DNA from 2 places in the Bacillus yunxiaonensis genome. Region 1 is predicted to be linked to the other one. Evidence: a T-box and tRNA genes for the amino acid it is inferred to sense, from the RefSeq annotation. Region 1 holds a T-box; the other holds one or more tRNA genes.
What was found. The T-box of region 1 lies ahead of ileS (isoleucine--tRNA ligase). A T-box ahead of a tRNA ligase gene usually reads a tRNA of that ligase, here a tRNA-Ile.
Positions count from the first base shown of each region.

Region 2: it encodes a tRNA-Ile, which carries the amino acid that the T-box ahead of ileS (isoleucine--tRNA ligase) is inferred to sense. The anticodon was not compared.

Region 1 is NZ_JBAWSV010000005.1:441,133-444,564, forward strand. It holds gene ileS (isoleucine--tRNA ligase) at 1-2,048, opposite strand, end outside; T-box leader at 2,129-2,348, opposite strand; gene divIVA (septum site-determining protein DivIVA) at 2,400-2,906, opposite strand; gene WAX78_RS16895 (YlmH family RNA-binding protein) at 2,998-3,432, opposite strand, start outside.
Region 2 is NZ_JBAWSV010000002.1:278,796-282,227, forward strand. It holds gene WAX78_RS07525 (MFS transporter) at 1-1,135, opposite strand, end outside; gene sodA (superoxide dismutase [Mn]) at 1,324-1,935, opposite strand; tRNA gene WAX78_RS07535 (tRNA-Ile) at 2,160-2,233, opposite strand; gene WAX78_RS07540 (DUF1189 domain-containing protein) at 2,457-3,224, shown strand; gene WAX78_RS07545 (hypothetical protein) at 3,289-3,432, shown strand, end outside.

The DNA.
Region 1 (3,432 bases):
AATTTCACTAACATGTAGCGGTCTACTTCACGAAGTTCAGCTTTTGCTACTGCATCTTGACTTGGATTAAAGTCAGCTAAGTTTCCTAATAAGAAACGGAATGTATTACGGATTTTACGATATACTTCTGCTACTTGTTTTAAAATATCATCTGAAATACGTACATCAGATTGATAATCAACAGAAGATACCCACAGACGTAAAATATCGCCGCCTAATTGATCCATGATTTTCTTCGGTACAACAATATTCCCGATAGATTTACTCATTTTACGACCTTCACCGTCTAGTACGAATCCATGACTTAAAACACCTTTATACGGCGCTTTGCCTGTTACCGCAACTGCTGTTGATAATGAAGAGTTAAACCAACCGCGATATTGGTCTGATCCTTCTAAATATAAATCAGCTGGACGTTGTAAGTCCTCGCGCTCTTCTAATACAGCTTGATGAGAAGAACCAGAATCAAACCATACATCCATAATGTCCGTTTCTTTACGGAATTCGCCATTTGGGCTAGATGGATGTGTAAAGCCTTCTGGTAATAAGTCTTTCGCTTCACGTTCAAACCATACGTTCGAACCGTTCTCACGGAATAGATCTGCTACATGATTAATCGTTTCATCTGTAATGATTGGATCACCGTTTTCTGCATAGAATACAGGAATTGGTACACCCCACGCACGTTGACGAGAAATACACCAGTCACCGCGGTCACGAACCATATTATGAAGGCGTGTTTCACCCCATGCTGGTACCCATTTTGTTTCCTCTACAGCTTGTAATAATTCACTGCGGAACGCTTCAATAGATGCAAACCATTGTGCAGTTGCGCGGAAAATAATTGGTTGTTTCGTTCTCCAGTCATGTGGATAAGAATGCGTAATAAATGTTAATTTTAATAATGCACCAACCTCTTCTAATTTTTCCGTGATTGGTTTATTTGCTTTATCGTAGAATAACCCTTCAAATCCAGGTGCTTCACTTGTTAATACACCTTTATCATCAACTGGACAAAGAACTTCTAATCCATATTGTTTCCCAACAAGGAAGTCATCTTCCCCGTGTCCTGGTGCTGTATGTACACAACCTGTACCAGCATCTGTTGTAACATGCTCACCAAGCATAACGAGAGAATCACGGTCATAGAATGGATGCTTAGCCACTGTATACTCAAGCTCGCTACCTTTTACTGTTTTAACAACTTCTGTGTTTTCCCACTCTAATGTTTTTGAAACTGTTTCGAGTAACTCAGAAGCAATGATATATTTTGTATCATCTACTTTTACAATGCTGTATTCAAGTTCTGGATGAACAGAAATACCTAAGTTAGCTGGCAATGTCCAAGGTGTTGTTGTCCAAATAATGAACTTCTCGTCACCTTCTAAAACATTTTTTCCATCTTTTACAGGGAATGCTACGTAAATAGATGCAGATTTTTTATCTTTATATTCTATTTCCGCTTCTGCTAATGCAGATTCACTTGTCGGAGACCAGTAAACAGGTTTTTGTCCTTTATAGATGTAGCCTTTTTTCGCCATTTCACCAAATACTTTAATTTGCTGTGCTTCGTACGCTGGCTCTAATGTAATGTATGGGTTATCCCAATCACCACGTACACCTAAACGTTTAAATTGCTCACGCTGACGGCTTACTTGCTCATATGCGTATTCTTCACAAAGTTTACGGAACTCAGCAACTGTCATCTCTTTACGCTTAACACCTTTATTTGTTAAAGCTTGCTCGATTGGTAATCCATGCGTATCCCAACCTGGTACATATGGTGCACAATATCCAGTCATTGATTTGTAACGAACAATAAAGTCTTTTAACACTTTATTTAACGCATGTCCCATATGAATGTCACCATTTGCATATGGAGGTCCATCATGTAGTACGAATAGCGGACGCCCCTTTGTACGTTCTTGTACTTTTTCATAAATGTTCATTTCAGCCCATTTTTCTTGCATTACAGGCTCACGTTTCGGTAGATTTCCACGCATTGGAAATTCTGTTTTTGGCATTAATAAAGTATCTTTGTAATCCATGCTTAATTCCTCCTTGAATATATAAAAAAAGACATTTTTTCCAAATAAATGGAACAAAAAAGAGACCTTCTTATCCCCAAAAAAGGGACGAGAAGGTCTCCCGCGGTACCACCCTAGTAGACTACTACATATAGCAATCCTCTTTATATTCTTAACGCGAATACACGCCTCTGCTTACTTTGTTGTTCAGCGAGGAACTCCAGGGTGATATTCCCATTCTCTCCTTATCCTGAGCTTCCACCGTCCTCAGTTCGCTATATAAGGTATGAAAAAAGTACTTATCCCTATCTTCGTTTTTCTAAAAATTTATGTTGTATAGAATTATATGTAATAATAAGAAAAACGTCAAGCTTACACTGTTTCTTCTTTCTTAAGAAGCTCATCTACTTCTTCTTCCAACTCGATTAGCTTGTCCCAATCATCATTGTTTAGCATTTCAAGCTGTGCTTCTATTAGCATACGGAAACGTGTACGGAACACTTTCGCTTGCTTCTTCAATTCTTCAATATCAAATGCCACTTTTCTTGATTTTACTAACGCTTCATTAATGATACGGTCCGCATTTTTCTCTGCTTCACGAACAATTAACTTTGCTTCTTTTTGTGCATTACGTTTTACTTCTTCTGCTGCTTCTTGCGCTACAACAATAGATTTATTTAATGTATCTTCGATATTGGAGAAATGTTCTAATTTCCCTTCTAGTTGTGCAACCTTTTCTTCTAACGCTTTCTTCTCACGAATCACTAATTCATAATCTTTAATGACTTGATCAAGAAATTCATTTACTTGATCCTCATCGTAGCCGCGAAAGCTACGGCCAAATTCTTTATTATGAATATCTAACGGTGTTAACGGCACAAACGCCACCTCCAAGTAGGTTATCTAAAATTTCCTTTTTAATTATATCTTTTCTTCGACAAAATGGGAGATTTTCCTTCTAAAAAAGAAATCATTTTAAGATTCCATACAAAATTCTCCATTTATCGCGTTTTGTTTTTCCATCAACAGTGAGTAATTTACTCCTGCCATAACCTCTGACAGAAAATACATCTCCCGGAAAGCAGTCATAAGCAGATTGCTCAACTACTTTCCAATTCACTTTCACAAGACCATTTTTAATAAACGGCTGTGTTTTCTGACGAGATATATGAAACATTTCTGCTATCAGTACATCTAATCGAAGCGACGAAACAGTTCCCGATTTCTCGTCCCACTGTTCTTGTATATGTAATACGTTTTCCGATAACACAGGTGCTAAAGACACTTTTGTTCTTCCAATTGATTGTAAATTCATTTTTATATACGAAACAACTTCTTTTGCAACTACAATTTGGGCACGATTTTCTTGGAGCCAAATATCTCCGCATTTTTCTCTCTTTAACCC
Region 2 (3,432 bases), on a different contig from region 1:
GCAAGCTTTTTTCTGCCGGAAATAACGAAACCGCTAGTAGGAAGCTTAAAACGGAACAGATTCTTCCTCCGTTTAACCATAGTTCACGAACAACAATATATTCTACTCGCCGCTCTTTTGCTTGTTTGGCTCTGCCAATTATATCATATGTCATCGAACCGTATGGTACAAGAAGAATTGGATACGCCACAGCAATACAAGCTGCATAAATGAGCAATTTCGTATACGTAACATGAAAGACAACTAAAAATACAACGGCATATAAAATAATTCCACCAATTAAAATGGCTTTTTTTCTCCATTCCTTTTTCATTACACGTGCTACTAAATAGTAACAAATGAAAGAAACAGCAGAATTTACAAGTCCATATTTTCCTAGCGCTAATTCGCTTCCAGAAGCCAAGTACACATATACAGAAATAACAAATATAAATGTACCTTCTCGTAAACCTTGAAAGAAGTGAGCAAGTGTAATTCTTCCCCAGTTTTTATTATTCTTTCTCTCTTTCATTACTTCAACCAGTTCATAACGCCCTTCACATTCACGCTTTGTGAGAAAAAAACTGACCACAACTGCAATAGTAAATAAGGTTAAAGACAGAAAAAAAACGAATGTATAACCACTCCACTTTTCCATACGCGAAATGATAAATCCGGATGCAATCGGACCAATCATGCCCGAAAATGAGCTAAGCAATCCGAGAAATCCGTTAAAAAAATCCCGTGTCTCCGGCTCTGTAATTTCAAATGTTAATAAATTGAATGAGAGCCAGTAAAACCCATATCCCATTCCAAGCAAACTACCGATAAGTAAAATATACCGCGAAGCATTTGTTCCTGTTAGTAATACAACAATAAAAAAAATAGCTAATGTTGTCACACCAATTCGGAGCAAAATCGTCCGATCCACTCGTTTCGCTAATTTTCCGGCTACAAGAAATGTCAGCGGTTGTAAAACAACGCTTGCTAAATTATAAAGACCAATATTCACAAAATCCTTTGTTTGTTTCCATAAATAAATATTAACAAACGTATTCGACAACGAAATAGCCAACGCATATAACCCGCCAATTGTCAGTAATAATACTAAGTCACGATTCACCTCAACATCGCCAATTAAATGTTTCCATTTCATATGAACTCTCCTTTACTTCACATGTTCTAGTCTTCCAAAGAAGGCTACAATTATGTAAAGAAGAAGGGGTAAAGTGAAACTTCCATCAATGGAATGTTTTTCTCCATTGGCGATTAGTTGAACCAATCGATCCGATGTGAGAAACAAAAAAAGCTAGGAGAAACATCTCCTAGCTTTTACAATTATAATTATTTTGCGTCTTGGTAACGTTTTTCAACTGCGTTCCAATCTACAACGTTCCAGAATGCACCGATGTAGTCAGGACGACGGTTTTGGTAATGTAAGTAGTATGCATGCTCCCAAACGTCTAATCCTAAAATTGGAGTTTTACCTTCCATTAATGGAGTATCTTGGTTTGGTGTGCTTGTTACTTCTAATTCACCATTGTTTAGAACAAGCCATGCCCAGCCAGAACCGAAGCGAGTTGCGCCTGCTTTTGCAAACTCTTCTTTAAATGCATCGAAGCTGCCGAATTTTGCTTCAATTGCGCCTGCAAGTTCACCTACTGGTTGTCCGCCGCCATTTGGAGAAAGAATTGTCCAGAATAAAGAGTGGTTTGCATGTCCACCACCGTTATTGCGTACTGCTGTGCGAATTGCTTCTGGCACTTCGTTTAAGTTTGCAACTAGCTCTTCAATGCTTTTTTCTGCTAATTCCGAATGTCCTTCTAATGCAGCATTTAAGTTTGTTACGTATGTGTTGTGATGTTTTGTATGATGGATGTTCATTGTTTCTTTGTCAAAATGAGGTTCTAATGCATCATACGCATAAGGTAAATTTGGTAATTCATGTTTTGCCATTGTTATATTCCTCCCATTGTATGTATTGCCGATAATGACTTGGCATACAAATTTATTTTACCCTAATTATATAGGGGGTGAAAACAAATTTAACGTATTGCCTCGCTAACATTAAAGTAGCAAATTTTCCATTTCTTTTCAAACGAAATGCTCATACATTTCGTAAAAAAAGCTTCCTTTTATAAGGAAGCATATGTGCTATGTATGAATATGCGAAATGGGTATGGACCCTGTAGGACTCGAACCTACGACCGGACGGTTATGAGCCGTCTGCTCTAACCAGCTGAGCTAAGGGTCCACAATATATATACGAATAACTGCCAAGGTATCTTGTATGCTCTAGTCAGTTAAACTACTACGGAATGTATGATTACATATAAAAATGTAAGATAAATTTACCATATTGAAAAGAAATGTGTCAATTGATTTTCATATCACGCATGATATATCTTGTGATTCTTTAGAAGCGTACGTTACAATGAGGTGATAAATCAGTATATTTAAAAGAAGGAAGTGAATTCATGTCCATATTTACGCAATTGTTTAAAAGTTTATATGTACCAAAAGAAATGGCGCTTTTTCGTTTTCAAAAAATCGGAAAAACGATTCTTTACATAATGTTGTTATGTTTATTTGCTACCGTTCCAAAAACAATTCTATTTGGAAATTTCATTCAAGATGGTATCAGTCTGGTTGATCGTTCTATCGAAAAAGATGTGCCTGATTTTAAAATTGAAAATGGCGAACTTCACGCAGACATCGACAAACCCATTGTAAAAGATGACACAAATTCTATTTTTGTATTTGATCCAAACGCAACAGATACAAGTGCATATCCAAACCGAGATGGTGTGTTCATCTTAAAAGATAAAGTGATTTCAATAGCAGAACAAAAAACACAATCATTTCCATATAGTGACTTTGGAAATACAACTTTTGAAAAGAAAGATATTCAAGAATTGGTTACATTTATCGATAGCATATATCCAATTGCTATGTTCATTATCGGGATATTTATTTACTTATTCCAGCTCTTCATTACATTCCTTGGTGTTACGCTATTAGCATTTATCGGCTCTGCAATGAGCGGACAGCGCAAACTATCTTACAAACAAATTTGGACATTAACTGCCTACAGCTATACAATCCCAACGATATTCTTTATGATAATGGACTTGTTAAAAATTAATGTCCCAAGCCCGTTACTTCTATTTATTGCTGTTGTCCTCATTGTTCTTTACTTAACAATAAAAGAAGTACCAAAGCCAAAAGAAAAAAATTCACTATAAAAAATGCCTTCAAGGCATTTTTTTTTTGGACAAGCATATATTTTTCTACAAAGGAGTGAGAAAGATGAAAAGACTTGGCGGCGTCTTATTGTTGCTTGTCCTCGGTTACATTCTGTACTACGATATTACAATCGGCACTTTGCCGTTGCTTCATACATATTCCAAAGCAAAAGAAACTTCGGCTAAAGCTTCAAAGAACGGCCAAAAA